4 regions of the Kitasatospora sp. NPDC002551 genome follow, and region 1 is predicted to be linked to each of the others. Evidence: riboswitches for the same ligand, from Rfam matches in the RefSeq annotation. Region 1 holds a riboswitch; each other region holds the start of a gene.
What was found. A riboswitch is a leader RNA that binds a small molecule or an ion and turns the genes downstream of it on or off. The one in region 1 is predicted to bind cobalamin.
Positions count from the first base shown of each region.

Region 2: it holds a riboswitch for cobalamin, as region 1 does, so the genes downstream of both, nicT (Nickel transporter NicT) here and ABT093_RS16500 (GHMP family kinase ATP-binding protein) in region 1, are expected to answer to the same signal.
Region 3: it holds a riboswitch for cobalamin, as region 1 does, so the genes downstream of both, ABT093_RS40070 (cobalamin biosynthesis protein) here and ABT093_RS16500 (GHMP family kinase ATP-binding protein) in region 1, are expected to answer to the same signal.
Region 4: it holds a riboswitch for cobalamin, as region 1 does, so the genes downstream of both, metE (5-methyltetrahydropteroyltriglutamate--homocysteine S-methyltransferase) here and ABT093_RS16500 (GHMP family kinase ATP-binding protein) in region 1, are expected to answer to the same signal.

Region 1 is NZ_JBEOWI010000016.1:55,694-63,788, reverse strand. It holds gene ABT093_RS16515 (hypothetical protein) at 1-364, shown strand, start outside; gene ABT093_RS16510 (ABC transporter ATP-binding protein) at 361-1,344, shown strand; gene ABT093_RS16505 (ferric reductase-like transmembrane domain-containing protein) at 1,382-2,368, opposite strand; cobalamin riboswitch at 2,591-2,830, shown strand; gene ABT093_RS16500 (GHMP family kinase ATP-binding protein) at 3,035-3,934, shown strand; gene ABT093_RS16495 (cysteine synthase family protein) at 3,931-4,953, shown strand; gene ABT093_RS16490 (ATP-grasp domain-containing protein) at 4,950-6,215, shown strand; gene ABT093_RS16485 (MFS transporter) at 6,208-7,467, shown strand; gene ABT093_RS16480 (class I SAM-dependent methyltransferase) at 7,436-8,095, shown strand, end outside.
Region 2 is NZ_JBEOWI010000073.1:25,294-33,388, reverse strand. It holds gene ABT093_RS36320 (AAA family ATPase) at 1-538, shown strand, start outside; gene ABT093_RS36315 (Fpg/Nei family DNA glycosylase) at 633-1,463, shown strand; gene ABT093_RS36310 (hypothetical protein) at 1,526-3,571, shown strand; gene ABT093_RS36305 (hypothetical protein) at 3,629-5,329, opposite strand; gene ABT093_RS36300 (ArsR/SmtB family transcription factor) at 5,393-5,767, opposite strand; cobalamin riboswitch at 5,850-6,042, shown strand; gene nicT (Nickel transporter NicT) at 6,075-7,217, shown strand; gene ABT093_RS36290 (M24 family metallopeptidase) at 7,301-8,095, shown strand, end outside.
Region 3 is NZ_JBEOWI010000119.1:458-6,895, reverse strand. It holds gene ABT093_RS40080 (hypothetical protein) at 1-1,418, opposite strand, end outside; gene ABT093_RS40075 (alpha/beta hydrolase) at 1,602-2,717, opposite strand; cobalamin riboswitch at 2,912-3,110, shown strand; gene ABT093_RS40070 (cobalamin biosynthesis protein) at 3,145-4,131, shown strand; gene ABT093_RS40065 (cobyric acid synthase) at 4,128-5,669, shown strand; partial or broken gene ABT093_RS40060 (magnesium chelatase ATPase subunit I) at 5,662-6,438, shown strand, end outside.
Region 4 is NZ_JBEOWI010000041.1:33,887-41,981, forward strand. It holds gene ABT093_RS28715 (PaaX family transcriptional regulator) at 1-290, shown strand, start outside; gene ABT093_RS28720 (amidohydrolase) at 290-1,912, shown strand; gene ABT093_RS28725 (hypothetical protein) at 1,909-2,487, opposite strand; gene metE (5-methyltetrahydropteroyltriglutamate--homocysteine S-methyltransferase) at 2,602-4,917, opposite strand; cobalamin riboswitch at 5,080-5,290, opposite strand; gene ABT093_RS28735 (TetR/AcrR family transcriptional regulator) at 5,385-6,089, shown strand; gene ABT093_RS28740 (amidohydrolase) at 6,165-7,802, opposite strand; gene ABT093_RS28745 (APC family permease) at 7,865-8,095, opposite strand, start outside.

The DNA of each region.
Region 1 (8,095 bases):
CGCCCTGGACCTGCTGCTCAGCGCCACCGAACGCGCCCGCACCACGTCCTACCTGCGCACCCTGGGGATCGGCGGCCGGGCGGTGCTCGGGCTGCAACTGCTCCAGCTGGCACCGCTGGTGCTGGCGGCGGCGGCCGGCGGCACCACGCTCGGCCTGCTGCTGCCCGCCGCGCTCGGCCCCGGGTTGCGGCTGGGGGCGATCACCGGCGGGCCGTTCGAGCCCGCCGTCCACATCGACTGGACGATCACGGCGGCGCTCGGCGGCGCGCTCGCCGTGCTGATGACGGCGGCCGCCGTCCTGGAGGCGGCGATCGCCCGCCGTCGGGGTCTGGGCGCCGTGCTACGACTGGGGGAGGCCCTGTGACCGTCCGACCGACCGCACCGACCACGCCCGTGACCGCGACGGTCACAGCCGTGCGCGACCGGCCCATGGTGGTGTGCGAGAGCCTGGTGCGGATCTTCCGCACCGGCACCCGCGCCCGCGACGGGGTCGAGGTCCAGGCCCTTCAGGGGCTCGACCTGACCGTCCAGGAGGGCGAACTGACCGCCCTGGTCGGCGCCTCCGGCTCCGGCAAGTCCACCCTGCTCGCCATCCTGGCCGGCCTGGACACCCCCAGCGCCGGCACCGCCCGGGTGGACGGCACCGACCTGGGCACGCTCAAGGGGCGCGCGCGGACCGCCTACCGGCGCCGCACCGTCGGGACGATCCAGCAGCAGACCGCCGCGAACCTGCTGCCCTACCTGACGGCCCGGGAGAACGTGCAGCTGCCGATGGGCTACGCCGGGACGCCACGCCGACGGCGTGCCGAGCGGGCGAGGGAGCTCCTCGGCCTCATGGGCATCGCCGGAGCCGCCGACCGCACCCCCGCGATGCTCTCCGGCGGCGAGCAGCAGCGGGTGGCGATCGCCGTCGCGCTGGCCAACGAACCGCGACTGCTGCTCGCCGACGAGCCCACCGGCGAACTGGACACCGCCACCTCCGAGGAGGTCTTCGACGCCCTGCGCACCGCCAACACCGAACTGGGCACCACCGTGCTCATCGTCACCCACGACGCCCTGGTGGCCGACCAGGTCGGCCGCACGGTGCGGATCCGTGACGGCCGCACCTCCGCCGAGGTGCTGCGCCACCCGGCCGCCGCCGGGGCGGACGGCGCCGCCGAGGGCCAGGAGTACGCCGTGCTGGACCGGGTCGGCCGGCTCCAGCTGCCGCGCGAGTTCACCGAGCCGCTGGGCCTGACGCACCGGGTGCGGCTGGTGCTGGAGGCCGACCACATCGAGGTGTGGCCGGACCGGGGCCGGCCGCGCCCGGAGGACACCGAGGTCCGAACACGGGGCCGGAGCTGAACGGCCCCCCTTGGGCCTTGGCGTCACGCACGGTGACTCACCCGGTACCGTCGGCCTGCCCGTCCGAGGCCGGCGGCGCCGTCGGACGCGCCCGCCCGCCGTCGTGACCGGACGCCACCACCGCGATCAGGCCGACCACGAGGGCCGCCACCGCCACCCGTCCGAGCGCCCGCACCACCCAGACCGGCAGCGACCGGGCCCCGCCCCGCCCCGGCGCCCCCAGCCGCCCGGCCCGCCGGGCCGGCCGCAGCAGCCGGGCCAACAGCAGTACGGCGACCGGGACTTGCAGCAGCCACACGACGGTGCGCGGCCACTCGCCGAACCACACGTTGGTCCCGTAGAGCAGGGTGTGCCAGACGCTCAGCACGTAGACGACGATCACGAAGCGGTGCAGCCGGCGCCAGGTGTTCGGCCCGAACCGGTGCCGCACGTAGAACAACAGGCCGAGCGGCACGGCCAGGTAGAGCGCGCCCTGCCCGAGCGGGATGGCGATCCGGCCGGTGCCGGAGTCGTACCAGCCGGGCACGAAGCTGTCGGCGAACCCCGACCAGAGCCGGTCGCCCCACGCCGACTCGGCCTCGTAGCGCACGAGTTCGGCCGCGAACATCAGCGCGTGCGCGAACATCAGGGCCGTCGTGGTCAGGCTCGTCGTGCGGTGCCAGCGCTCCAGGGTCTGCCGGGCGACCGGCAGCCGGCCGGGCCGCGGACCGGACAGCAGCAGCCCGAGCACCACCGTCCCCCAGGCCCACAGCAGCCCCGACCAGCCGAACGCCTGGCTCAGCAGGTACATCCAGTACGTGCCCGCGTCGTCCATGAACGGCATGACCGCCACCGTCGCCGAGGTGCCCGCGTCCATCCGGACGTACAGCAGCACGAACACCGCCGCGGTGACGCCGACCGCCGCGCTCGCGTCGGGCAGCGCGGCCCGCAGGTCGGCCCGCAGGGCGCCGCGCCCGGCGGGCCGCCTCCCGGCGGCGGGCGGGGCGTGCGAACCGTCGTCCCCCGGCGTCGTCCCAGGCAGCATCGTGGACCTTCCCGAACGGCGGGACACCGGTGGCGGTGTGCGGCGGGCGGTGTGACGAACCAGTGTGGCGGAGGGGCTCCGGCTTGCCGAGCCCCTATCCGGCCACAGTGGCTCGTGGGCCGACGGCCCTTCCGCAGCAGCGCCCCGACGCCCCGGCCCGCGGACCGATCGCAATTCGGACAACCGTCCGCGCGCGCCCTGCCACCGGAGCGCGAGCCCTCGTATGCTGATGTCCGCAGCCGGTTCGCGCCTCCTGTCCGACCGGACTTCGGCGGCGCGACGCAAGAGGGAACCCGGTGGGAATCCGGGACTGTCCCGCAGCGGTGAGTGGGAACGAAAGCCGTCAACAGCACTGGGCCCGGCTCCGCCAAGGCCTGGGAAGCGACGGCCGGTAGGTGTGCGCCGGTCCCCCCGGCGCACCGGCCCGCGAGTCCGAAGACCTGCCGCTGCGCCCGCACCCCCACGTGCGGGCTGTGCACGGTGACCTCGTGGACTGGGTCGGCGGTACGGACGGCTGCGCGGCGTGCGACGACGCGCCGTGCCCTCCTCCTCCGGGTCGTGACGCGGGGCTCGGAACGAGGAGGAGGACGTGTCCGTGACCGCGCGAGTTCCGCCCGCCCGCACCGGGCGACGGCCGGCCCGCCCCCAGGCGGCCCGGGCGGCGCGATGGTGACCCCCACCGGAGGGGCCCGGCCCGCCCCGCCGCCGGGCGGCACGGTCTCCGGCGTCTGCCACGGCACCCTGGGCGAGCTGTACCAGGGACCGCTGCGCGCCCGTTCCCGCCCTGACATCGCGGTGGTGTCGTTCCCCGTCGACCGCCACTCCTGGGTGCACTTCACCCGGGGGACGGACCCGCCGGACCCGCTGCCGCTCGGGGCGAAGGCCGCGACGGCGGCCCGGCTGTTCCTGGAACGCTTCGGGCTGACCCTGCCGCCGGGCCGCTGGTGCGTGCACTCCGACCTCACCGTCGGTGTGGGCATGGCGAGTTCGACCGCCGACATCGTGGCGACGCTGCGCTGCCTGTTCCGGCTCTTCGCGCTGCCGTACGACACCGGGGTGGTGCTCGCCGTGCTGCGCGAGATCGAGCGGGCCGACAGCGTCTTCCTCGACGAGTTCGCCCTGTACCTGAGCGGCCGGCACCGGGTGGTGCGGCGGCTGGGCACCGGCATCGGCTTCCACACCGCGTACATCACCGAGCCCGGCACGGTGGACACCGCCGCCGTCACCGACCTGCTGCTCGGGCACTACCGGCGGCACGGCGAGGAGTACCGGCGCTGCCTGGCCGACCTGCTCAAGGGCTTCGCCGCGGGCGACCCGGCCGCCGTCGCGCGGACGGCCACGGTGAGCGCCGCGCTCTCCCAACAGGTGCTCCCCAAGGCGACGTTCGACGCGCTACTCGCCCACCGCGAGGAGTTCGGCGCCGACGGGATCTTCGTCGCCCACACCGGCTGCCTGATCGGCTACCTGCTCCCCGGACGCCCCGACGCCGCGCTCAAGTCGGACCTGTCCGCGTTCTTCCACTCGCTCGGCCACCAGTGTTCCTTCGCCCAAGGAGGCTACGGGTGATCCACCCCCACATCGCCGACGCCCTGAAGGTCCCCGATCTCGTCCGGCTCACCGACGGCCTCGTGCTGGTCCGGTTCGAGTCGATGAAGATATACTCGGCGCTCGCCGCCGTCCGCCACCTGCTGGAACGCGGCACCGTCCGCCCGGGGCAGACCCTGGTGGACAGCTCCAGCGGCATCTACGCCTACGCGCTGGCGCTCGCCTGCCACCGGCACGGCATGCGCTGCCACATCGTCGCGTCCACCACGGTCGACGCCACCACCCGCGCCCAGTTGGAGATCCTCGGCGCCACCGTGGAGCAGGTCGTGCCGTCCCGCGACCTCAAGCTGGACCAGGAGCTGCGGGTGCGGCGGGTGCGCGAGCTGCTCGCCGCGCACCCGGACTGGCACTGGATGCGCCAGTACCACGACGACGTCCACTACCTCGGCTACCACGAGGTCGCTGACCGGATCGCGGCCGCCTTCCCCGGCGCCGCGCTGACCGTCGTCGGCGGCGTCGGCTCCGGCGCCTCGACCGGCGGGGTGGCGACCCGGCTGCGCGCCCTCGACCCGTCGGTGCGGCTGGTCGGGGTGCAGCCCTTCGGCAGCGTCACCTTCGGCAGCCAGGGGCACCACGACCCGGAGGCGATCATCGCCGGGATCGGCTCGTCCATCGTCTTCGACAACGTCCGCCACCACCTCTACGACGGCATCCACTGGCTGGACTTCACCCACGCCATGGCGGGTACCGTCGCCCTGCTGCGCGACCACGCCGTCTTCGCCGGGCTGTCCACCGGCGCCGGCTACCTGGCCGCGACCTACGAGGCGCGCCGCCACCCCGACCGGCTGCACCTGATGATCGGTGCCGACACCGGTCACCGCTACGTCGAGCGTGTCTTCGCCCGGCACGCCGAGGCCCCCGACCCGGTCGCGCTGAAACCGGTCGAGGTCTCCGCCCCCGAGGAGATGTCCATGCCCTGGTCCACGATGGCCTGGCGGCGCACCGCGTGCCCGCCGCACCGGAAGGAGCGGGCGGCATGAGCATCGTCTGCCTGGAATCGCTCACCTTCGGCCTCGGCCACCTGGTGCGCGCCGCCGACGCGCTCGGCGAGCGGCTGACCCTGCTCACCGGCGACCGGTCCTCCTACACCTACGAGTTGGAGCGGCTGCCGGCGGACGCGCTGGACGTCGTGGAGACCGACACCTTCGACGTGGACGGGCTCACCGCGCTGCTGGAACGCTCCCCCCGCCCACGCGGCCTGATCAGCTCCACCGACACCTGGACGCTGGTGGCCGCCGAACTCGCCGAACGGCTCGGCCTGCCCGGTCTCGACCCGGCCGTGCTGCGGCTGACCCGCGACAAGTCGGCGGTGCGCCGCCGGCTGTACGAGGCCGGGCTGACCCGCGGCCGGGCGGTGCCGGTCACCGGGGGCGGCCCGGAGGCGGCGGAGGCACTCCTCAAGGAGCCCGGCCTGCCCGCCGTCCTCAAGGACACCGCGGGCACCGGCAGCCAGAACGTCTGGCTGGTGCGCGACCCGGCGGAGCTGGACGCCGTCCTCGCCGAGGCCGCCGGGCGGCAGTTCCGCGGCCGGCTGTTCGCCGAACCGTACTTCGGCGGGCCGGTGTACAGCGCCGAGACGCTCGGCTGGGACGGCCGGACGAGGCTGCTGGGCGTCTCCAGCCGGCTGATGTCCCCCGAGCCGTACTTCCGGGAGGAGATCACGGCGTTCCCGGTGGCCTTCCCGCCGCCGCGCCGGGCCGCGCTGGAGCGGTGGCTCGCCGACGTCCTCGCCGCCGTCGGCTACACCGACCGCTTCGCGCACGTGGAGTTCGTACTGACCGCCGACGGCCCGGAGGTCGTCGAGATCAACCCGCGGATCGGCGGCGCGCTGGTCGGCGAGGGCCTGTGCCGCGCGCTCGGCGTCAACGTGTACGAGGCGCTGGTCGAGGCCGCGCTCGGCCGCCGCCCCGCCCTGATGGACGCCGAGCCGCCCGGCGGCCCGGCCGTCGCCTTCGTCCTCGGCTACCCGGCCGCGCCCGGGGTGTTCACGGGCGTCGCCGGGCTGGAACGGCTGGCCGGCCTGCCCGGCTCGCCCGCCTGGTACCCGGTCAGGTCGGCGGGCGACCTGGTCGAGCACCTGGCCGACAGCCGCGGCTACGCGGGCATCGTCTACGCGGAGGGCGAGACCGCCGAACTGGCCACCCACCACGCGGTCGCCGCCGCCAACGCCCTGCGGGTGCTGACCGAGCCGGTCGCGCCGCCCGCGGCCCGGGGCGGGGGCGGCGGGGCCGACGGTGGCTGACCGCACCGCCGGCCCGGCGGGGCTGCGCGCCGCGCTCGGCACGCTCGACGGACCGCTGCGCTTCCTGCTGCTCAGCTCGTTCCTGATCCCGCTCGGCAGCTTCATGGTGCTGCCGTTCATGTCGGTCTTCCTGCACGAGCGGCTCGGCATGGGCCTCGGCACGGTCGGTGTCGTGCTGGCAGCGGCCTCCCTGGTGCAGTTCTCCGGCGGGATCGCGGGCGGCGCGCTGGCCGAGCGGATCGGGCTGCGGCGCACCATGCTGTGGGCGCTGACCGTCCGCACGGCCGGCTTCGTCGGCCTGCTGCTCGCGCTGCGCTGGCCGCCGCTGGCGGTCGGCGCGCTCGTGCTGACCTGCTGCGGCGCCGCGCTGTACCTGCCCGCCAACAAGGCGTACCTGGTGCGGGGCGTCGACGAGGCGCGCCGGCCGGCGTTCCTGTCGGCGGGCAACGCCGCCCTCAACGCCGGCATGGCGGTGGGGCCGCTGATCGCCGGGCCGTTCGTGCTCTCCTCGCCCGGCTACCTGTTCCTCGCCGCCACGGCACTGTTCGTGCTGGTCACCGCCGGCCACGCCGGGCTGCCCGCCGGGGCCGCGAAGGAGCGGGGGCCCGGGGCCGGGCGGGGCCTGCTGGCCGGGATCGCGCCGCTGCCGTTCGCGGCCAACGCGCTCGCCTTCTACCTGTACTTCCACTTCCAGCACTTCCTGGCGATGTACGCGGTCGAGCGGGCCTCGGGCACCTTCTACAGCCTGGTGCTGCTGCTCTGCTTCACGCTGGTCATCGTGGTGCAGCCACTCGCGTCCGACGCGATCCGGCGGATGCCCTACCCGCTCGCCCTGGCGGGCGGCTTCGCCGGGCTCGCCGCCGGGCTGGCCGTGCTCGCCGCCGGCACCCGGCCCGCGCTGCTGGCGGGCGGGGCGCTGATCACCCTGGGCGACATCGTGCTCTTCCTCAAGAACGACCTGGAGGCGCTGGCCCGCAGCCCGCGCTCGGACGCCGTGGTCTTCGGGCAGCAGCGGCTCGGCGCCGGACTCGGCGCCTGCGCGAGCGGCGTCCTCGGCGGACAGCTCTACGGACTCTCCGAACGGGCCGGCCACACCGGGCTGTTCTGGCTGCTGGCCGCCGCGCAGTGCCTGCTGCTGCCCCCGCTGCTGCTCGCGCTGCGCTCCCGCGCCGCCGGGCCCCACCCCCGACCGCACGACGACGAAGGAGCACTGAGGCCGCATGACACGGACGGGCGGGTTCCAGGACGATGACTTCTGGACCGAGTTCCACGATTTCCTGTTCTCCGAGCAGCGCCACGCGCAGGCCGAGGAACTGCTCGGCTCCTCCCCGCTGCTGGACTTCCCGGCCGGCTCCCGGGTGCTCGACCTGTGCTGCGGGCCCGGCGTGTTCAGCGTCCCCCTGGCGCGGCGCGGCCACACGGTGACCGGCGTCGACCTCAGCCCGGCGATGCTGGAGCGGGCCCGGCGGCTGGCCGACGCGGCCGGCGCCAAGGTGACGTTCGTGCGGGCCGACGCGCGCGCGTACGACGCGCCGGGCGAGTTCGACGTGGTGCTCAACATGTTCACCTCCTTCGGCTACTTCGAGGACCCCGCCGACAACGCCCGGGTGCTGCGCACCATGCACGACAGCCTGACGCCCGGCGGCACGCTCGTCCTCGACCTGGCCGGCAAGGAACTGCTGGCCCGCCGGGTCACCCCGCCGAAGGTGGTGCGGCGCGGCGAGGACCTCGTCGTCCAGACCGACACGGTGCTGGACGACTGGGCGCGGCTGCGCAGCGACTGGGTGATGGTGCGGGGCGAGCGCGTCACCCGCGCCACCCTGGTGTGGTTCGTCTACAGCGCGGTGGAGCTGCGCCGGATGGCCGAGGAAGCGGGGTTC
Region 2 (8,095 bases), on a different contig from region 1:
GCTGATCGGCCCGGCCGGCGCCGGCAAGACCACCGTCGCCCGCCACTGGGCCGAGCGGCGCCCCACCCCGACCGCGCACATCAGCCTCGACGACGTCCGCGAGTGGGTGCAGTCCGGCTTCGCCAACCCGCAGTCCGGCTGGAACAACGCCTCCGAGGCGCAGTACCGGCTCGCCCGCCGGACCTGCGGCTTCGCCTGCCGCAACTACCTCGCCAACGGCATCTCCTGCATCATCGACGACGCCGTCTTCCCGGACCGCCCCGCCATCGGCCTCGGCGGCTGGAAGCGGCACATCGGTCCCGGCATGATCCCGGTGGTGCTGCTGCCCAGCCTGGACTCGGTGCTCGGCCGCAACGCCCGGCGCAGCGGCAACCGCCGGCTCGGCGACGAGGAGGTGGCCCGGATCCACGGGCGGATGGCCGGCTGGTACAACTCCGGGCTGCCGATCATCGACAACTCCCACCTGGACGTGGCCGCCACGGCCGCCGAACTCGACCGGGTGATCCTGGCCCGGCTGATGGGCATCCCGGTGCGCTGAGCGGCCGCGCGGGCCCCGGCGGCCGGGCCGGACTGTCGGTGCCGGCTGCGATGATGGACGGGTCCAGAACGAACCACCGGGGGGAGCCGCGCCCGTGCCGGAAGGCCACATCATCCACCGCCTCGCCGCCGAGAACCACCGCGCCTTCGGCGGCCGGCCGGTCCGCGCCGCCAGCCCGCAGGGCCGGTTCGCGGACGGCGCCAAGCTGATCGACGGGCGGGAGCTGACCGCGGCCGAGGCCGTCGGCAAGCACCTCTTCCTCGGCTTCGGCGAGGACGCCTGGGTGCACGTCCACCTCGGCCTGTACGGCGGCTTCACCTTCGGCGAGGTCGGCGACGGCCCGGTGCCCGAGCCGGTCGGCCTGGTCCGGCTGCGGCTGGAGAACGACGAGCACTACGCCGACCTGCGCGGTCCCAACACCTGCGCACTGATCACCGATGCCGAGAAGGCCGCCGTGGCCGCCCGCCTCGGCCCCGACCCGCTGCGCGCCGACGCCGACCCGGACGCGGCCTGGCGGCGGATAGCCGGCAGCCGCACGACGATCGCCGCGCTGCTGATGGACCAGAAGGTGCTGGCCGGCGTCGGCAACGTCTACCGCGCCGAGGTGCTGTTCCGGCACGGCATCGACCCGCAGCTGCCCGGCCGTTCGCTGCGCCGTGCCGAGTGGGACGCGATCTGGGCGGACCTGGTCGCCCTGATGCGCGAGGGCGTCGGCGCGGGCCGCATCGACACCGTCCGCCCGGAGCACACGCCCGAGGCGATGAACCGCCCCCCGCGCGTCGACGACCACGGCGGCGAGGTCTACGTCTACCGGCGCGCCGGTCTGCCGTGCCTGGTCTGCGCCACGGACGTCCGCACCGAGGAGCACGCCTCGCGCAACCTCTTCTGGTGCCCCACCTGCCAGCCGGCCCGCGCGAGCGCGTGATCCCGGGCCGGGTTCGGCCGTAGGCTGGGGCCGGCATTCGGCCCGGCAGAGGGAGCGCGCTGATGACGGACGGCCACCGGACGGTCAACACCGTGTCGGGCACGGTCCACGGCACGGTGATGCAGGCCGGCACGATCGTCATGACGGCGGCGCCCGGACCCACCGTGCCGCGCCAGATCCGCGGACCGCGCCGGGCCTTCGTCAACCGGGAGGGCGAGTTCGCCCGGCTGGAGGCGGCGCTCGGCCGGCTGGACGACGTCCGGCCGGCCGTCGTGGTGTTCACCGGGCTCGGCGGCGTCGGCAAGACCGAGCTGGTCGCCCAGTTCGCGGCCCGGTCCACGGCGCACTTCCCGGGCGGTCAGCTCTACGCCGACCTCGCCGCCCACCGGCACCACGGCGGAGCGGACCTCGGCGAGGTGCTCGGCGGCTTCCTGCGGGGCTTCGGGCTCCCGTACGTGCCGGACACCCTGGCCGAACGGGCGGCGGCGTTCCGCACCGCGACGGCCGCCGGCCGCCGGGTGCTGGTCTTCCTGGACAACGTCGAGCACGCCGCCGAGGTCCGGGCGCTGCTGCCCGCCACCGGCCTGCTGGTGGCCGCCGGCCGGCGCCGGCTGCCCGGGTTGGCCCTGGACGGCGCCGAGCTGCTGCGCCTGGACCCGCTCACCACCGGCGCCGGGAGCGAGCTGGTCCGCGGCTGGCTGGGCCCGGGCCGGGGGACGGACGACGAGCTGGCGCGGCTGGTCGAGTTCTGCGGCGGCCTGCCGCTGGCGCTGAACGCGGTGGGCTTCCGTCTGCTCGACCGCGACGAGCTGCGGGTGGACCGGGTGCTGGCCGAACTGACCGACAAGGAGCACCGGTTGTCGTCGCTGAGCAATGAGGAGGGGGCGGTCGGGGACGTCCTGGACACCGTCCACGGGAGGCTGCCCGAGCACACCCGGCAGCTCTACCGGTTGTTGGGCGTCAACCCAGGCCCGCTGGTCTCGGCCGAGCTGGCCGAGGCGGTGGGGGTGGAGCGGGTCGCGGACGGGCTGGCGGAGCTGCGCTCGGCGCACCTGCTGGACGACGTGGCGGAGGAGGGGCCGGAGCGCCGCTACCGCGCCCACGACCTGGTGCGGCTGCACGCGGCCGGGGTGGTCCGCGACCTGCCCGGCCGGCGGGAGCTGCTGGCCGGGATCGTCGCCTACTACCGGGGCCGCGCGGCGCTGGCCGACCGGGCGATCGGCGACCGCTTCCGGCTCCGGGAGAGCGGTCGGCTCCGGGAGGGCGGCGCACCCCCCGCGGGCGGCGGGGACGCGGCGGCGCTGCCCGGGTTCGGGTCGGGGCCGGACGCGCTGCAGTGGCTGCAGAGCGAGCGGGCCAACCTGCTGGGCGCCGTGCGGGCCGCCGCCGAACAGGGGTGGCACGGCGAGGTGTGGCGGCTGTGCGAGTCGCTCTGGCCGCTCTACCACGGGCGCAAGCACTACGGAGACTGGGTCGAGAGCCACCTGCTGGCCGTCGAGGCGGCCCAGTGGGACAACCGGCCGGACGCGGTGATCCGGATGCGCAACCAGCTCGGGCGCGCCTACTACGAGCAGGCGCGGTACCCGCTCGCCGCGGAGCAGCTGGCGGCCGCGGCGGCCCTGCTGCCACAGGTGGACGAGCCGCGGCTGGCCGGTGTGCTGTGGGAGACGGACGGCCTGCTCTGCCTGGCCGACGGGCGGCCGGAGCGGGCGGTGGAGCTGTTCACCCTGGCCCGGCAGGCCAACGAGGGCGACGCGCACGGCGTGGTGGTGCAGAGCTACAACCTGGCCCAGGCCCTGGTGGCCGCAGGGCGGGCGGAGGAGGCGCTGGCCGTGCTCGGGGAGGCGGGCGAGCTGGCCGAACGGGAGGGCGACGCCCCGATGCTGATGCGGCTGCCGCTGGTCGAGGCCCGGGCCGAGCGGGCGCTGCACCGCCCGGCGGCGGCGGTCGGCGCGGCGGAGCGCGGCGCCGGGCGGGCGCGGGAGCTGGGCCAGCCCCGGAAGGAGGAGGCCGCCCGGGTGCTGCTGGTCGAACTCGCGGAGGAGCTGGGCGACGCGGAGCTGGCCGAGCGCAACCGGGCCCGCCTGCGGGAGCTGAGGGGGCGGTAGGGGCGTCGTCGCGGGTCGGCTGTCGCGGGCCTGCCGCCGTGGGCCTGCCGTCGTGGGTCAGCCGGGTCGGCTCGGCCGGGGGGTGAAGGCGACGGTGGTGCGGTGGGGCCCGGTGTGCAGGGTCAGCCGGTCGGGGAGGCCGGCCGGGCCGGCGGTGGGCGGGGCGGGCGCGGTGAGCCGGTGGGCGACGGCGGAGCCGAGCAGGAGCGGGTCGAGGCGGGGGTCGGGGGCGCCCCAGGGGCGTTCCGCGTGGGCCTCCAGGAGCAGCCCGGTGGGCAGGCGCACCAGGTGGCGGGCCGGGCCGAGGGCGGCGACCGCGACGGCGAGGCCGGGGAGCTCGGCGGCGGTGGCGGCCAGCCAGGCCTCGGCGGGGTGCTCGGCGTCGGCCTCGGTGCGGGCCAGCACCTCGGCGGTGTGCCGCAGGGCGAGGCGGGGTTCCTCGTCGGCGACCGCGTGGAAGCCGCGCGGGGAGTGGTGGCCGGGGCCCACGGGGTAGCGGCGCAGGTGGATCGTGTCGCCCTCGCCGGTGGCCACCACGTCGTAGGCGGTGGGCCGTTCGGCGGCGAGCGGGACCGGCCGGGGGTAGGGCAGCGGCTGCGGGTCACCGGGCGGCTGCTCGATGCCGGGCAGGTGGGCGAGGAGCAGGTCGCGCAGCAGCCGGGCGGACTCGCCGCGCCGGCCCAGCGAGCGGTCGGTGACCGGGCGCAGGGCGGCCGGGTCCTGGTCGGCCATCGCCCGTTCGAGCTGGGCGAGCAGGTCGCCGTCGGGGTCGAGGGCCGGGGCGGTCTGGCCGAAGGCGTAGCCGGGGGAGCGGGGGTCGAGTTCGGCGGCGCCGGTGGCGACCAGCAGGGTGCGGCGTTCCAGGGCGGCGCCGTAGAAGGAGACCGAGCCGTGGTCGCCGATCACGCAGTCGGCGGCGATCAGGGTGGCCTGCCAGCCCTGGTCCGGCGGGACGAGCCGCAGGCCGCGGCGTTCGGCGGCGGCGAGCAGGGCGCGCGGGTCGTGCCGGGCCCAGACGTTGGGGTGCAGGACGACGGCGACGGCGTACTCGTCGGCGGGCAGCTGTTCGACCAGTCGCAGCGGCAGGCCCGGATGGCGGCCCAGCAGCGAGTGCTCGCTCCAGGTGGAGTTGACCACGACGAGCCGGCGGCCGTCGACCGCGCCGAGGGCGGCCCGGTAGCCGTCGCGGGCGGCGAGTGAGGCGAGCATCCGGTCGAAGCACGGGTCGCCGACCTCGCGGGCGCGGGGCAGGGCCTCGGGGCAGGCGGCCCGCAGGCGCTCGAACTGTTCCCGGTGGGAGAGGCCGATGACGGCGGGGAAGACCCGGCCGCGGTGGGTGAGCTCGCGCCGGGAGAGCCCGGCGGAGGTCACCGTGTCGCCGGTGGACTCGGGGACCAGGCGGTTGTAGCCGGCGCCGTGCGGCAGGACGACGAGGGGTGCGCGCAGCCGGTGCATCGAGGCGTGGACGGCGCAGGCGACGGCGAGGTCGAAGGGCCGGCGGACGGCGTCCCGCCAGGGCAGGACGGTCAGGCCGGGCTGGGCGCGGAGGTAGTCGTCGAGGCCGGCGGCGAACGCGGAGCCGGGGTTGACGGTGACGGAGAAGCCGATGCCGTCCAGTTCGCGCAGCAGGGTGAGGACGTCCAGGACGCGGGTCGCCGAGGTGAGGGTGCGGGCCACCGCCAGGACACGGGCCCGGGCGGGCCGGGTGTTCCAGCGGTCGTCGTCGGGCCGGGCCCGGAGCCGGCGGCGGTTCAGCACGTCATGATCGTACGCAACGGGGCCCGGCCGGGCGCGGCGTCCGGACGGACGCCGGACGGGGGGTCAGCCCGCCGCCGCGGCGGGGGCGTCACCGGCGCACTGGTCGAGCAGGGGGCGCAGGGTGGCGTCCACGAGCCGGTAGCGCACGACACGCCCCTCCTTCTCCCCGGCGACCACACCGGCCGTCCGCAGCAGCCGCAGGGCCTGGGAGACGGCGGGGTCGCGCATGCCGGTGGCGACCGCGAGGTCGGTCACGGCGAGCGGGCCGGTGCGGTGCAGGGCGAGCAGGAGGGCGAGCCTGCCGGGGTCGGCGAGCAGGGCGAAGCGGTCGGCCCAGGAGCGGACGTGGGCCGTGTCGCCGATCGCGGCGATGGCCTCGCAGACCCGGTGGCCGTCGATGGTGCGGTGGCCCGCGCGGTCGGCCGGTACGAGATGCATACGGCCCATTCTGGCAGGCGGCGGGCTGTGATCCTGGACACCTGCGCAGGTGCGCAGCCTTGCAAGCGTTGTCCCTGGCCCCTACCGTGTTCCCCGCCGTGGTGCTCGGGAAGACCGGTGACGGACCCTCAGGGGTCCCAGTCCGGAGCGGCCCTCGCCACTGTGATCGGGGGAGAGTGTCCGTACCCACGACGCCACTGGGCGCCTCGCGCGGCTGGGAAGGCGGGTACGGGAGCCCCGTCAGCCAGGAGACCGGCCGCGGCATCTCACGAAGTCTTTCCACGAGGTGCTGGAGCGTGATCCGCAGATGACCCTGCCCGAAACCGCCGCGGCCGCGGCGCCGCCCGCCGCCCTGCCCGCCTTCCGCTGGCGCCGCGAGGACACCCTGCGCACAGCCGGACTGATGGGCGTGATCCTCGCCATGCACGTGGTGGCGTTCGGCACGCTGATCTTCCTGGTCGCACCGGAGAAGTACGAGGTGGGCACCCAGGTCTTCGGGGTGGGCCTGGGCATCACCGCCTACACCCTCGGCATGCGGCACGCCTTCGACGCCGACCACATCGCGGTGATCGACAACACCACCCGCAAGCTGATGGCGGACGGCAAGCGCCCGGTCTCGGTGGGCTTCTGGTTCGCGCTCGGGCACTCCTCGATGGTGGTGCTGATGGCCGCCCTGGTGGCGGGTGGCGCGCAGCTGGCCAACACGCTGATGGACGACGACTCGACCACCCACCAGTGGCTGGGCATGGTCGGCACCTCGGCCTCCGGCGTCTTCCTCTACCTGATCGGCGCGCTGAACCTGGCCGCGCTGTTCGGCATCCTCAGGGTGTTCCGCTCGATGCGGGCCGGGCGGTTCGACGAGGCCGAGCTGGAGGAGCACCTGAACGCCCGCGGCCTGCTGGCCCGGGTGCTGAACCGGGCGACCCGCTCGATCACCCGGCCCGGGCAGATGTTCCCGGTCGGCATGGTGCTGGGCCTGGGCTTCGACACCGCGACCGAGGTCACCCTGATGGTGATGGCCGGCTCGGGCGCGGCCTCCGGCCTCCCCTGGTACGCGATCGTCTGCCTGCCGCTGCTCTTCGCGGCCGGGATGAGCCTGTTCGACACGCTGGACGGCACCTTCATGAACTTCGCCTACCAGTGGGCGTTCTCCAACCCGGTGCGGAAGGTGTACTACAACCTGACCATCACCGGCCTGTCCATCGCGGTCGCCTTCATCATCGGCACCATCGAACTGGTCGGCGTCCTCCACGAGAAGCTGGACCTCACCGACCCGGTGACCGGCTGGATCGCGGACATCTCCCTGGACAACGTCGGCTACGCGATCGTCGGCCTGTTCGTGGTGGTCTGGGCCGCCGCCATCGCCTACTGGCGCCTGGCCGGCGTCGAGAAGAAGTGGGCCCCGAAGCCCGCCGGGGGCGCGGAGTACGCGCCCGCGAGCAAGCTGTAGCGGGGCCCGGCTCGGCGCCGGGGCGGGGCCCGGGTGGGGGCGTTCGGCGGGCGGATCGGGGGGCGGGTTCGTAGGCTCGACGCATGGCTGATGGGTACGCGGGCCGGCGGGAGCGGTTGCGGGAGCACTGTGGTGCGTCCGGGGCCGACGCGGCGCTGATCACCCGGGCGGCGAACGTGCGGTACCTCACCGGGTGCCCGCCGTGCGGGGCGAGCCTGCTGCTGACCCGGGACCGGGCGCTGCTCGCGCTGCCGGACGACCTGCCGCCGGACGACACCGGCGAGCACCTGATCGCCCCCGAGGTCACCCAGCTGCCGGTGGCGGCCGGGGCGGACACCGCGCTGGCCGCGGCCGCCGCCGCGGCCCGGCTGCGGGTGGCCGGGCTCGCGGTGGAGGAGCACGACCTGACGGTCACCCGGCACCGGGCGGTGGCCGGGCTGGCCGAGGGGGTGCGGCTGAGCGACGTGGGCCAGGCGGTGGAGCGGCTGCGGGTGGTCAAGGACGAGCACGAGATCGCCGACCTGCGGATCGCCGCGGAGATCGCCGACCAGGCGCTCGGCGAACTGCTGGAGTCGATCCTGGTCGGCCGCACCGAGCGGCACCTGGCGATGGAGCTGGAGCGCCGGATGATCGACCACGGCGCGGACCGGGCGGCCTTCCCGGTCTCGGTCGGCACCGGCAGCCACTCCGGCCAGCAGGCGCACCAGCCCACCGACCGGCGGGTGGAGGAGGGCGACTTCCTGACCGTGGTGCTCGGCGCGCAGTACCGCGGCTACGGGGTCTCCACCGCCCGCACCTTCGTGATCGGGGCGGCGCCGGCGCCCTGGCAGGTGGAGCTGCACCGGCTGGTGTTCCGCGCGCAGCGGGCCGGGCGGGAG
Region 3 (6,438 bases), on a different contig from region 1:
GACTGCCGGGCCCGGGCGAACAGCCGCACCGGGTCGCCGGCCGAGGCGCCCTCGACGTGGCCGACCAGCAGTTCCGTTTCACCGTGGTCGAGCACGGCCGCGGCGGTGTCCACCCAGAGCCAGGCGGCGTCCTCCGCGCCCAGCACGTCGGCCGGGGAGACCCCCTCGTCGGAGCGCTCGGCCAGCCAGAGCAGCGCGTACGGGCGCAGCACCGCCTCGTCGACCGCGGCCCGGACGGCCTGCTCGGCGGTCACGCCGGCCACCCGCAGCGCCTCGAAGGCCAGGCCGCGCACCAGCGCGTCCTCGCCCTGCGCGGCCTCCAGCAGTTCGGCCACCGCCCGGTCGGCCGGGCGGGCGGCCAGCCAGGCCCGGTACTCGGCGCGGGCCGGGCCGGGCGAGTAGTCGGCGCAGGCGCTCAGCAGCTCCAGCGCGCTCTGCTCGATGTGGCCGGCGGCGGTCTGCGCGACGGTGCAGATCTCCTCCAGCTTGGCCCGCACCGCCCAGTGCCCGAGCGGGGAGAGCTCGGCCGCGTTGTCCCGGCGGGTCAGCGCGCCGACGGCGGCCAGGCCGTCCAGCATCCAGTCCAGGACGGCGGCGACGTCGGCGGGCGAGGCCGGGGTGTCGATCTGCGGCTCGCGGCAGGTGCCGCGGACGGCGGAGACGGCGGAGGCCGCGTGCGGGACGGGCGAGAGGCCGAAGGCGCCCTCGCCGCCGCCGACCCGGCGCTCGTCCAGGCCGCGCCTGAGCAGCTCCAGCAGCTCGACGTCGGCCACCGGGCCGTCCACCAGATGGAGGAAGGAGAGCAGCTGCGGCGCCTGGTCGACGGCCTGCCCGGCGAGCACCGCGAAGACGCCGCGCAGGGCGGCGGGCGGCACCGGGGCGAGCAGTGTCCAGGCGTCGAACAGTGCCGACCAGCCGCGGACCACCGCCTCGTCGTCGTGCTCCCAGGCGTGCAGGCGCCAGCCGGGGCCGGCGCCGCCGTCCCTGGCCTCGACCAGGCCGACCAGCAGGGCCTGGCCCCAGGCCTTGGCGGCGGCGCCCACCGTCATGGCGAGGGCGCGGCCGGCCGCGCGGGCGTCGTCGGGGAGCAGCTCGCCGCGCTTGTCGACCTCGTCGAGGTCGCCGGACCAGCGGGCGATCCGGACGGCGTCGACCAGCATGCGGCGGGCCAGCGGGGCGAGCTCGGCGGGAGCGGGGAAGCCCTCCGGCACGGGGACCCGGCCACGGCCGGGTGCGGGGGCGGGGCCTCGTCGGCGGGGTACGCCCGGGGCCCCCGGCCTGGCGCCGGCGGGGCGGTGGGCCGTTCCGGGGAGACGGGTCACCGTCGCACCGGTACCGATCGTCGGCGGGAGCGGGGCATCACGGTCGCGCGGATTCCGAGACGTCACGTCGAGCAGTCTTCCCCTTGTACCGGCCATCTGTCACATCCGGTTGTCCGCGGGGGGCGGGCGAGGGGCGCGGGGGCTCGACAAGATCGGGCAACAGAGGCCAAACCGACTGGCTTGATCTTTGTGGCGGGTTCATGCCAGACGGAACCGGGGTGGGCCGGTATTCCGCCCCGTTCCGCGCGGCGGGGGGGCGGAACGGGTTTCGGCGGGGGGTCAGCAGAACGGGGTGAGCCAGCGGCGGAGGGTCTCGGCGTAGCGGTCCGGATCGGTGTTCCAGAGGGCGGCGTGGTCACCCCCCGGGAAGGCCTGGAGGTTGACCACGTCCGGGCGGCGGCGGGCCAGGCGCTCGGCGGCGGAGAACGGCGCCACCGGGTCGTCGGGGCCGTGCAGCACCAGGGTGGGCACCCGCAGGTCCGTACCCTCGGCGAGGCGGGCGAAGTCGGCCAGATCCACGCCGGTGCGGCCCTGGGCGGCGAGCGCGCCGAGTTCGGCGGCCGCGCCCCGGAAACCGGAGCGGGCGGCGTCCCGGCGGGCGGTGGCCGGCCAGTCCAGGACCGGCGAGTCCAGGACCAGGCTGCTGATCGAGGGGGCGAGGTCCGAGCGGGCGGCGGTCTGCAGGGCCATCGTGGCGCCGAGCGACCAGCCGTAGAGGACGACCCGGCCCGCGCCGCCGTCCAGAGCGGTGCGCACCGCCGCCTCGACGTCGCGCCACTCCGTCTCGCCGAAGTGGCCGAGGCCGTCCGGGGAGGCCGGGGCGCCGGCGTCGCCGCGGTAGGTGACGGCGAGGACGGGCAGGCCCAGGCGCTGCAGCTCGGACAGGACGGGCAGGCTCTGCTCCCGATCGGCGCCGGGGCCGTGCACCAGGACCACCCAGGTGCCGCGCTTGCCGTCCAGCCGCCAGGCGGGCATGGTGCCGAGCTCGCCCTCGACGGCGGTCTCGGCGAACGGCAGGCCGAGCGCCCGGGCCGGGTCGCCGAGGTGGACGCGGGGGGTGAAGCGGACCTCGGTGCCGGCCGTGAGGGTGCCGCGGTCGGCGCGCACCAGGCGGCGGGTGACGTCCGCGTCGTCGCGGCGCAGCACCTCCTCGACGACGGCGTGGCCGTCCTCGCCCCACTCGACGGCCCAGCGGCCGGGGCGCTCGCTCACGGCGGTGCGGGTGAAGGTGACCTCTCCGGCGCCGAGGCCGCGGACCAGCACCGGGCCGGTCCGCTCGCGGGCACCGGCGGCCGGGCGGACCATCCGCTCGGAGGCCCGGCGGCCGATCACCAGAACGGCGGCCCCGGTGCCGACGGCTGCGGCCGCCACGGTGGCCGCGATTCCCCAACGCATACTCGCTCCCCGCTGCTCGGTGTCTGGACCCACTCCTCAGCCCAGTCCACTCGCGCGGGCGGAGGGAAGCCAGTAGGACACGGCCGTACGGGTTGTTCCGGGATGAAAATCACACGGGGAGTCAGTAGACCGGTCTGCATATTCAGGGGCGGCGCACGGTGTGACCAACACCGTCCACGACCTCGGTTGACTCCCGGTTCGGGCCCGTGATGGGATCCTTCAGCCAATACGGAGGCATGCAGAGGAAGCCGGTGCGAGTCCGGCGCGGTCCCGCCACTGTCACCGGGGAGCACGACCGGAACACGCCACGGCGGGCCGTCAGAAGCCGCTGGAAGGCCCGGAGTGTGCGTCCGACCCGGAAGCCAGGAGACTCTCGCCCCCCGTTCGTCGATCCAGGGCGCGGACCCTGAGTGAGGACACGCACGCGATGCTGCGCCCTGCCGTGCACCCGCTGAGCGGGGCCGCCGCCTTCGGCGCGGGCGCCGTCGCCGGGTACCTGGCCGACGCCCGGTTCGGCGACCCCCGCCGCGGCCACCCGGTGGCCGGCTTCGGCTCCGCCGCCGGCCGGCTGGAGCACCTGCTCTGGCGCGACCACCGCGCCGTCGGCACCGCCTTCACCGCCCTGACCGTGGGCACCGTCGCGGCCGGGGCGATCGCCGCCGACCGGCTGCTGGCCCGCCGTCCGCTCGGCCGGGCCGCGCTCGCCGCCGCCGCGACCTGGACGGTGCTCGGCGGCACCTCACTGACCCGCGAGGCCCGCGCCATCGGCCGCTCGCTCGCCGCCGGAGACCTGACGGCCGCCCGCGCGCGGCTGCCGCACCTGTGCGGGCGCGACCCCAGCGCGCTGGACGAGCGGCAGCTGGCCCGCGCGGTCGTCGAGTCGGTGGCCGAGAACACCGCCGACGCCGTGGTCAACGCCCTGGTCTGGGGCGGTCTCGCGGGCACGCCCGGCCTGCTGGCGTTCCGCGCGGTGAACACCCTGGACGCGATGGTCGGTCACCGCTCGCCGCGCTACGCCCGGTTCGGCTGGGCCTCGGCGCGGCTGGACGACGTGGCGGGCTGGCCGGGCGCGCGGCTGACCGCGCTGCTGACGGTGGCCGCCGCGCCCGCGCCGCGCACCGCCTGGCGGGTCTGGCGGCGCGACGGCTCGGCACACCCCAGCCCGAACGCCGGCCAGGCCGAGTCGGCCTTCGCCGGCGCGGTGGGCGTGCGCCTCGGCGGCACGCTGCGGTACGGGGAGCGCGTGGAGCACCGCCCCGTGCTGGGAGGGGAACTGCGCCCCGTCGGGGTGGAGGACATCGAACGGGCCTGCGTGCTCTCCCGGCGGGTGAGCGCGCTGGCCCTGGGTACGACGGTCGCCGGGCACCTGCTGCTGCGGGCGGCGCTGGGCGGGAAGCGGAGGGTTGGGTCATGAGCAAGGCGCTGCTGGTCGCCGGGACGACCTCGGACGCCGGCAAGAGCGTGGTCACCGCGGGCATCTGCCGCTGGCTGGCCCGGCAGGGTGTCTCCGTCGCGCCGTTCAAGGCGCAGAACATGTCGCTGAACTCCTTCGTCACCGCGGACGGCGCCGAGATCGGCCGTGCCCAGGCGATGCAGGCCCAGGCGGCCCGGGTCGAGCCGGAGGCGGCGATGAACCCGGTGCTGCTCAAGCCCGGCGGGGACGGGCGCAGCCAGGTGGTGCTGCTGGGCCGGCCGGTCGCCGAGGTCGGCGCGCTGGACTACCGGGAGCGCAAGCCGGTGCTGCTGGAGCGCGCCCTGGAGTGCCTGGCGGACCTCAGGCGCCGCTTCGACGTGGTGGTCTGCGAGGGCGCGGGCTCCCCCGCCGAGATCAACCTGCGCGACCGCGACATCGCCAACATGGGCCTGGCGACCGCCGCCGGGCTTCCGGTCGTGGTGGTCGGCGACATCGACCGCGGCGGGGTCTTCGCGGCGATGTACGGGACGCTGGCGCTGCTGTCGGCCGAGGACCAGCGGCACGTGGTGGGCTGGTTCGTCAACAAGTTCCGCGGCGATGCCCGGCTGCTCGCCCCCGGGCTGGAGATGCTGCGCGAGCTGACCGGCCGTCCGGTGCTGGGCACCCTGCCGATGCTGCCGGACCTGTGGCTGGACGCCGAGGACTCGCTCGACCTGTCCACCGTCGTCGACCGGACCGCCGCGCGCGGACCGCTCGGCGCGGACGTGCTGCGGGTGGCCGTGCTGCGCTTCCCCCGGCTGTCCAACTTCACCGATCTGGACGCGCTCGCCCAGGAGCCCGGGGTGCTGGTCCGCTGGGCCACCCGCCCGGAGGAGCTGGCCGACGCCGACCTGGTGGTGCTGCCCGGCACCCGGGCCACCGTCGCGGACCTCGGCTGGCTGCGCGAGCGCGGCCTGGAGCCGGTGCTGAGGGCCAGGGCGGCGGCCGGGCAGCCGCTGCTCGGGGTCTGCGGCGGCTACCAGATGCTGGCGCACTCGATCGTGGACGAGGTCGAGTCGAAGGCGGGCGCGGTGGAGGGCCTCGGGCTGCTGCCGACCCGGGTGCGGTTCGGCGCCGGGAAGGTGCTCGCCCGGCCCGTCGGGGAGGCCTTCGGGGAGCGGGTCGAGGGCTACGAGATCCACCACGGCGTCGTCACCGTCGAGGACGGGGAGCCGTTCGTCTCCGATGGCGAGGGACGCGGTCTGGACGGTTGCCGGGTGGGCTCGGTGTGGGGGACGACCTGGCACGGCGTGCTGGAGAACGACGGCTTCCGGCGCGCGCTGCTGCGCGAGGCCGCGGCGGCCGCCGGCCGGGCGTTCGTGCCCGCGCCGGACACCTCGTTCGCCGCCGCGCGGGAGGCCCGGCTGGACCGGCTGGGCGAGCTGATCGAGGAGCACGCGGACACCGACGCGTTGTGGAAGCTGATCGAGGGCGGGGTGCCGGCGGCCGGATCGCTGCCGACCCTTGCGCCCGGGGCCCCTGGGAGCATGCATGAGTGACGTCCGATACCCGTTCACCGCCATCGTCGGCATGGCCGACCTGCGGCTCGGCCTGCTGCTGAACGCCGTCTCCCCGGCGGTCGGCGGGGTGCTGGTGCGCGGCGAGAAGGGCACCGCCAAGTCGACCATGGTGCGCGCGCTGGCCGGGCTGCTGCCGTCCATCGCGACCGTCGACGGCTGCCGCTTCGCCTGCGACCCGGCGGCGCCGGACCCGCAGTGCCCGGACGGCGCGCACGGCGGCGCCCCGGCCTCGCCGCGCCCGGCCCGGCTGGTCGAGCTGCCGGTCGGCGTCTCCGAGGACCGGATCGTCGGCTCGCTGGACCTGGAGCGGGCGCTCGCCGAGGGCGTCAAGGCCTACGAGCCGGGCCTGCTGGCCCAGGCGCACCGCGGCGTGCTCTACATCGACGAGGTGAACCTGCTGCAGGACCACGTGGTGGACCTGCTGCTGGACGCCGCCGCGATGGGCCGCTCCTACGTCGAGCGCGAGGGCGTGTCGGTGCGGCACGCGGCGCGCTTCCTGCTGGTCGGCACGATGAACCCGGAGGAGGGCGAGCTGCGGCCGCAGCTGCTCGACCGGTTCGGCCTGACGGTGGAGATCGCCGCGACCCGGGAGCCGGCGGAGCGGGCCGAGGTGGTGCGCCGCCGGCTCGCCTACGATGCCGACCCGGCCGCGTTCGCCGCCCGGTTCGCCGGGGAGGAGCGGGCGCTGGCGGCGCGCATCACCGCCGCCCGGGAGCTGCTGGGGCGGGTGGAGCTGACCGACACGGCG
Region 4 (8,095 bases), on a different contig from region 1:
CGGCCTTCACCGACACCTGGCGGCCGGCCGCCACCGACCTGCGCGAGCGCCCCGCCGGGCCGGAGCCGGCCGAGGCGTTCCGCGCCTACGTCCCGATGCTCACCCAGTGGCGCCGCCTGCCCTACCTCGACCCGGGCCTGCCCGAGGAGTTGCTGCCCGCCGACTGGAACGCCGTCGCGGCGCGGGCCGTCTTCACCGAACTGCACGCCCGGCTCGCCGGGCCCAGCCTGGGACACGTCGAGAAGGTCACCGGCCGGCCGGCCGCCGCCCACCCCCGCCAGGAGCCGTGATGACGCCGACCCGCCCGCCCGCCGACCTCCTGGTGCGGGCCGCCGCCGTGCACACCCTCGTCCCCGGCGAGCCGCCGCGGCGGGCGCTCGCCGTCACCGGCAGCCGGATCACCGCCCTCTCCCCCGACCCGCACGGCCTGGACGCGCTCCTCGGTCCGGACACCGAGATCGTCGACGCACCGCACGCCACCGTGCTGCCGGCCTTCGACGACACCCACACCCATCTCGTCCTCGCCGGCCACAGCGTGCACGGCGTCCCCGTCCACCGGGCCGCCGACCTGTCCGGCTTCCTCGCCCTGATCCGCGAGCGCGCCGCCCGCACCCCCGCCGGCGCGTGGATCCGCACCACGGTCAACTGGCAGGAGATCAACCTGGCCGAGCAGCGGATGCCCACCACCGGGGAGCTGGACGGCGCCACCGCCGACCACCCGGTGCTGGTGCGCCGCGGCGCCTACAACATGGTGCTCAACTCGGCGGCGCTGCGGCTCGCCGGGATCACCGCCGCCACACCCGACCCGCCCGGCGGAGTGATCGAGCGCGACGCCGACGGCCGGCTCACCGGGCGGCTGATCAACAAGGCGACCGAACTCGTCGAACGCGTCCTGCCGCAACCCGGGCTCGCCGAGCGGATCGACGGCCTGCGCGCCGCCTCCGCCGACTACGCGGCCACCGGCATCGGCACCGTCCGCGACTGCCTGGTCCCGGTCGAGGACCTCGACGTGCTGCGCGCCGCCCGCGACCGGGGCGCGCTCGCCGTCCGGGTCCGGGCCCTGGTCTCCGGCTTCGCCGTGCGCACCCCGGAGGAGGTGGAGGCGCTGCTGGACCGCGTCGGCGCCTGGCGCGCGGCCGGCCACGAGGACGCCCGGCTGTCCGTCTGGGGCGTCAAGTTCGGCATCGACGGCGGCTTCGAGGCGGGCGCGCTGGAGGAGCCGTACCAGGGGCAGCCCTGCTACCACGGACGGCTGCTCTGGGAGCCGAAGGAGCTGGTCGAGGCCGTCGAGCGGGTGGTCGCCCACGGCCTGCGGGTCGGGGTGCACGCCTGGGGCGACCGCGGGCTGCGCACCCTGCTGGACGTCTACCAGGAGGTGCTCGCCCGCCGGCCCGGACTGCCCGCCGGCACGCTGGTGGTCGAGCACGGAGGCCTCGCCCGGCGCGAGCAGCGGGCCCGGGCCGTCGCCCTCGGCGTGCCGGTGACCGTCCAGCACCCGCTGCTGCACGACGGCGCGCTCACCCAGCAGCGGGCCTGGGGAGCGGAGCGCACCGGCGCGCTGTTCCCGCTGCGCGAATGGCTGGACGAGGGCGCGCTGCTCGCCGCCGGCTCGGACTTCCCGGTCGGCCCGTACGGCGCGATGCTCTCGGTGTGGGGCATGACCACCCGCTGGACGGTGGCCGGGGTGCTGGGCGCCGAGCACGCGATCGACCGGGCCGAGGCGATCGCCCTGCACACCGTGAACGCCGCCCGGCTGACGGACGAGAGCGCCGAGCGCGGCTCGCTGCGCCCGGGCGCGCTCGCCGATCTGACGCTGTGGCCCGCCGACCCGCTGGGCTGCCCGGTCGACGGGCTGCGCGACCTGCTGCCGGAGCGCACCGTCGTCGACGGGCGGACGGTGCACCTGCGCTAGTCCGCTTGGGCGGGGCGAACCTCCTGGAGCAGCCCCCAGGTGAAGTCCGCCGTGAGGGCGTGCGGGCGGCCCTCGGCGTCCGGGGCCGTGAAGTCCAGCCGGAACCTGGTCGGCGCGCTGCCCTCGCGCGGTACGGCGGGCGGGAAGGCGGCCCCGACGTCGGCCACCACGCAGCTCCACGGCGTCAGGTCGGCGAGCGTGCGCAGCACCGGCGGCGCGGTGTCCGCCGCCCGCACCAGCCACGCGTTCAGCTCCGCCCCGCCCGGGCCCGCCAGGACCTCGAAGCGCAGCCCGGGCCAGAGCGGCAGCGCCCACTGCCGCGCGGTGCAGGCGAGGTCGCCGATCCGCCGCGCCACCACCGCCTCCGGCGCGCCGAGCACGGCGGTGTACCGCCGTACGCCGGAGGGGAAGCCCGGCGCGCGCACCATCGCCTGCCAGCGCTTGTTGGCCTCCCGCAGCTCCGCCCGGCCGGCCCCCAGCCGGCGCACCGCGTCCTCGACCAGCTCCGGCCGGAAGTCCGCCATCCGGCGCAGCAGCACCAGCTGGAACTCCGTCACCCCGAATCCGTGGACCATCCGGGCAGGCTACCGGCCCGGGCCGCGCCGGGCGCCCGTTCCGCCTGACGGGCGCCGCCACCGGGCGGACACGGCGTCACGGCCGCGCCCGCCCGGTGGCTCCGCTGCCGGGCGTCAGCCGGCGAGTTCCTCCCGCAGGCGGCGGGCGGCGGTGACCAGGCTGTCCAGGGAGGCGCGGGTCTCGGTCCAGCCGCGGGTCTTCAGACCGCAGTCGGGGTTGACCCACAGGCGCCCGGCCGGGATGGCGGCGAGGCCGGCCCGCAGCAGGGCGAGCACCTCCTCGGTGCCGGGCACCCGCGGGGAGTGGATGTCCCAGACGCCGGGGCCGACCTCGCGCGGATAGCCGGCGGCGGCCAGTTCGCCGGCGACCTCCATGTGGGAGCGGGTGGCCTCCAGGGAGATGACGTCGGCGTCGAGTTCCTCGATCGCGCTCATGATCGCGCCGAACTCGGCGTAGCACATGTGGGTGTGGATCTGGGTGTCGGCGCGCACCCCGGAGGTGGCGAGGCGGAAGGCAGCGGTCGCCCAGTCCAGGTAGGCGGGGCGGTCGGCGGCGCGCAGCGGCAGGGTCTCGCGCAGGGCGGGTTCGTCGACCTGGACGACGGCGGCGCCGGCGGCCTCCAGGTCGGCGACCTCGTCGCGCAGGGCGAGGGCGACCTGGCGGGCGGTGTCGGCGAGCGGCTGGTCGTCGCGGACGAAGGACCAGGCGAGCATGGTGACCGGGCCGGTGAGCATGCCCTTGACCGGGCGGTCCGTCAGGCTCCGGGCGTAGCGGAACCAGTCGACGGTCATCGCCCGCGGGCGGGAGATGTCGCCGGCGAGGACCGGGGGCCGCACGTAGCGGGTGCCGTAGGACTGCACCCAGCCGTGCCGGGTGGCCAGGTAGCCGGTGAGCCGTTCGGCGAAGTACTGGACCATGTCGTTGCGTTCGGGCTCGCCGTGGACGAGCACGTCGAGTCCGGCCTTCTCCTGGTAGGCGATCACCTCGCGCACCTCGGCCTCGATGCGCTCGCGGTAGGCGGCGGCGTCGATCCGCCCGGCGCCGAGGTCGGCGCGGGCGAGGCGCAGCTCGGCGGTCTGCGGGAAGGAGCCGATCGTGGTGGTGGGCAGCAGCGGCAGGCCGAGGCGGGCGCGCTGGGCCTCGGCCCGCTCGGGGTAGGCCTGGGCGCGGCGGGTGTCCCCGGCGGTGACGGCGGCGGCGCGGGCGCGTACGGCGGGGTCGCGGGTGATCGGGGAGCGGGCGCGGGAGGCCAGGTCGGCGCGGTTGGCGGCGAGTTCGGCGGTGATCGCGCCGGTGCCCTCGCGCAGGCCGCGGGCGAGCAGGACGGTCTCCTCGGCCTTCTGCCGGGCGAAGGCGAGCCAGCGGGCGAGCTGCGGGTCGAGGTCGCGTTCGGCGGTGGCGTCGAGCGGGACGTGCAGCAGGGAGCAGGACGGTGCCACGTCCACGTGGCCGGCCAGGCCGAGCAGGGTGGCCAGGGTGGCCAGCGACTTCTCCAGGTCGTTGATCCAGACGTTGCGGCCGTCGACGACGCCGGCGACCAGGCGCTTGCCGGGCAGTCCGCCGGCGGCGGCGAGGTCGGCCAGGTTGGCGGCGGCCGGTCCGGTGACGTCCAGGGCCAGGCCCTCGACGGGGGCCTTGGCGAGGACGGGCAGGGCCTCGCCGAGGCGGTCGAAGTAGCTCGCCACCAGCAGCTTCGGCCGGTCGGTGAGGGCGCCGAGGTCGCGGTAGGCGCGGGCGGCGGCGTTCAGTTCGGCCGGGGTGCGGTCCTGGACGAGCGCGGGCTCGTCGAGCTGCACCCAGGCGGCCCCGGCGGCGCGCAGGTCGGCGAGGAGTTCGGCGTAGACCGGGAGCAGCCGGTCGAGCAGGGTGAGCGGGCGGAAGTCCTCGGCCACGCCGGGGGCGGGCTTGGCCAGCAGCAGGTAGGTGATCGGGCCGAGCAGCACCGGCCGGGCCCGGTGGCCGGCCGCGAGGGCCTCGGCCAGTTCGCCGACGGGCTTGGCGGAGTCGGCGGTGAAGGCGGTGCCGGGGCCGAGTTCGGGCACCAGGTAGTGGTAGTTGGTGTCGAACCACTTGGTCATCTCCAGGGGCGCGGCGTCCTGGGTTCCGCGCGCCATGGCGAAGTAGCCGTCGAGCGGGTCGGCCTCGACGGCGGCCCGGTGGCGGGCGGGGATCGCGCCGACGGCGACGGTGGTGTCGAGCACGTGGTCGTAGAGCGAGAAGTCGCCGGTGGGGACCTCGCCGATGCCGGCCCCGGTGAGCCGGCGCCAGGTCTCCCGGCGCAGTTCGGCGGCGGCGGTGTGGAGGGCGTCGGCGGTGACGGTGCCCTTCCAGTAGCCCTCGATCGCCTTCTTGAGTTCCCGGTTCCGGCCCTGGCGGGGGTAGCCGTGGACGGTGGCCAGGGTCGCCGCGGCTGCGGACGTCGCTGTCAAGGGACTCTCCTTCGCGAGTCTTGCTCCTCGGGTGCCCGGTGACGGGGAGGAGGGCGCGAAGGGGTGACGAACCGGGCGGACGCCGTCACGGCTCCGCCGGGTGTGCACGCCGACCCGCCCACGAGGTCACCGGAGAACCGCGCGCGATCGGTCGCGCGCGGGCAACGGGCAGGTCTTCGGACTCGCGGGCACGTCCGCCCGTGAAGGGCGGTCACCTACTGGCCGTCGCTTCCCAGACCCGGCCGGGCCCAGTGCGTATGACGGCGGTCGTTCCCGCTCACCGCTGCGGGGCAGTCCCGGACTGGCCTGTTCAAAGGCGTCACCGGGTTCCCTCTTGCGACGCGCCTGCCTGGCGGGCAGGGCGAACCAGCTGCACCGGCCAGCCTAGACCCACAACCGCTCCCCGTCACCATGGTTTCGCCGACGCCCCCTGTCCTACGACAAGGGTGTTGACGTAGCCTGCCCGGATGAGCGAACGCGTAGTGCCCGAGCCCCAGCGGCGGCGCCGGCGGCCCACCAAGCAGGGGGTCGTGCTCTCCCACGAGCTGATCGTCGACACGGCCCTGCGGCTGATCGGGCAGCACGGCGCGGAGGCCCTCACCGTCCGGAGGCTCGGCGCCGCGCTCGGCGCGGACCCCAGTGCCGTCTACCGCTACTTCCACAGCTCCGACGACCTGCTGCTCGCCATCGCCGACGAGCTGGTCGGCCGCGCCCAGCAGGGCTGGCGGGCCACCGGGGAATGGCGGGCCGACCTGCGGTCCATCGGCCTGCGCATCCACGCCAGCTACCAGGCCCATCCGCAGGCCGCGCTGCTCGCCGCCCACCGCACCACCGGGCGCACCCACGAGATCGCCGCCGTCGAGGCGATCCTCGGCGTGCTGCGCGGCGCGGGCTTCCCCGATCCCGAGGCGGTGCGGATCTACCACGCGTTCGTGGACCAGAGCCTCGGCTTCGCCGCGCTGGACGCCGCCGCGCTCGCCCTGCCCGCCTCCGCGCAGTCGGCGGACCTGCGGGTCTGGCACGCCTCGTACGCCCGGCTGGACGCCGCGACCAACCCGCACATCGCCGCCACCGCGCACCTGCTCACCGCCGACATGCGGCGCAGCGGCTACCCGTACGCGCTGGACCTGTTGCTGGACGCCGCCGAGGCCCGGCTGGCGAAGTCGCGCTGAGCACGGCGACCGCCGGGCGGAGGGTGATCCTGCGGCCCGGCGGCCACCGTGAGCGGCCACCGTGAGCGGGCGCGGTCAGCCGGCCTCGTGGACCAGCTCACCGCCCACGTACGTCCGCAGCACCCGGGCCTCGGCGATCTCCTCGGCCGGGCCGCTGAGGATGTCGCGGTCCAGGACGACCAGGTCGGCCCACCGGCCCGGGGCGAGCACGCCGGCGTCGTCGTGGCCGTTCACGTGCGCGGCGCCGGCCGTGTAGGCGGCGATCGCGGAGGCGAGGTCGAGCCGCTGCTCGGGCAGGAAGACCCGCTCGTCCTCGCTGTCCGGCTCCCTCCGGTTGACGGCCACGTGCAGGCCGGCCAGCGGGTCCGGGCTGCTCACCGGCCAGTCGCTGCCCGCCGCGAGGGTGGCGCCCGCCCGCTGGAGCGCGCCGAACGGGTACTGCCAGGCGGCGCGCTCCGGGCCGAGGAACGGGATGGTCAGCTCGTCCATCTGCGGTTCGTGGGCCGCCCACAGCGGCTGGATGTTGGCGACGGCGCCGAGCCGGGCGAAGCGCGGCAGGTCGTCCGGGTGGACCACCTGGAGGTGGGCGAGGTGGTGGCGGGTGTCGCGCCACCCGTTGGCGGCGCGGGCGGCCTCGACCGCGTCCAGGGCCTCGCGCACCGCCCGGTCGCCGAGCGCGTGGAAGTGCACCTGGAAGCCCAGCGCGTCGAGGTCGGTGACGTGCCCGCGCAGGGCGAGCGGATCGACGAAGCTGAGGCCGGAGTTGGCGGTGGCGCAGCCGCAGCCGTCCAGGTAGGGGCTGGTCATCGCGGCGGTGAAGTTCTCCGCGATGCCGTCCTGCATGATCTTCACCGAGCCGGCCCGGAACCGGCCGTGCGCCAGCGCGGCGCGCCGCTCGACGAGTTCGGGGATCTGCTCGGCGCCCCGGTCGCGCTCCCACCAGAGCGCGCCGGTCACCCGGGCGGTCAGCGCGCCGGAGCGCGCGGCGGCCAGGTAGGCGTCGGACGGGTCCGGCTGGCCGTTGAACTCGCCGAGCAGGGCGTCCTGCCAGCCGGTGATGCCGAGCGAGTGCAGCAGCCGCTGCGCGCGCAGCAGTCCGTCCAGCCGGTCGGCGGCGGTGGCCGGCGGCAGCAGCCGGGCGACCAGGGCGGTGGCGCCCTCCTGGAGCGTGCCGCCGGGGGTGCCGTCGGGCTCGCGCTCGATCCGCCCGTCGGCCGGGTCGGGGGTGTCGCGGTCGAGGCCGGCCAGCTCCAGGGCCCGGGTGTTGGCCCAGGCGCCGTGGTGGTCGCGGTTGGTGAGGTAGACCGGGCGGTCCGCGACGACCGAGTCGAGCAGCTGACGGGTCGGCAGGCCGCCGTCGAAGCTCTCCATCGACCAGCCGCTGCCGGTGATCCACTCCTGCTCGGGGTGGGCCTCGGCGTACGCGCGGATCCTCTCCAGGTAGTCGGCGACGCCGACCGTGCCGGTGAGGTCGCAGGCGGCCAGTTCGGTGCCGCCGTAGACCGCGTGGATGTGCGCGTCCTGGAAGCCCGGCAGCAGCAACTTGCCCGTGAGGTCGACGACTTCGGTGCCGGGACCGATCAGCTCGCGGACCTCGTCGTGGCCGACGGCGGTGATCCGCCCGCCGGTCACGGCCAGGCTGCTCGCCCGGGTGCGGGCGGCGTCGCCGGTGTGCACGGGGCCGCGGGTGAAGACCAGATCGGCCTTGGTCATGGGTGGTGCTCCGTTCTCGGGTCGTGCGGGGTGGTGCGGGTGGCCTTCGGGTGGGGTGCGGGTCAGCGGGCCTCACCGAGGAAGTAGGGCGAGCGCCGCCGCCACCGGGCCCAGGCCGCCGCGGGCAGTCCGGTGACGATCATCAGCACCACCACGGTGAGCTCGAACCAGCCGTTGTCGGCGGAGAGTTCGAAGTGGTCGGTGGAATCGTAGAAGGTCCAGGCCAGATAGCCGCCGACGAGCAGCAGTGTCGCCGCGCCGAGCAGCGGGCCGACCACCGCGCGCAGGCCCTC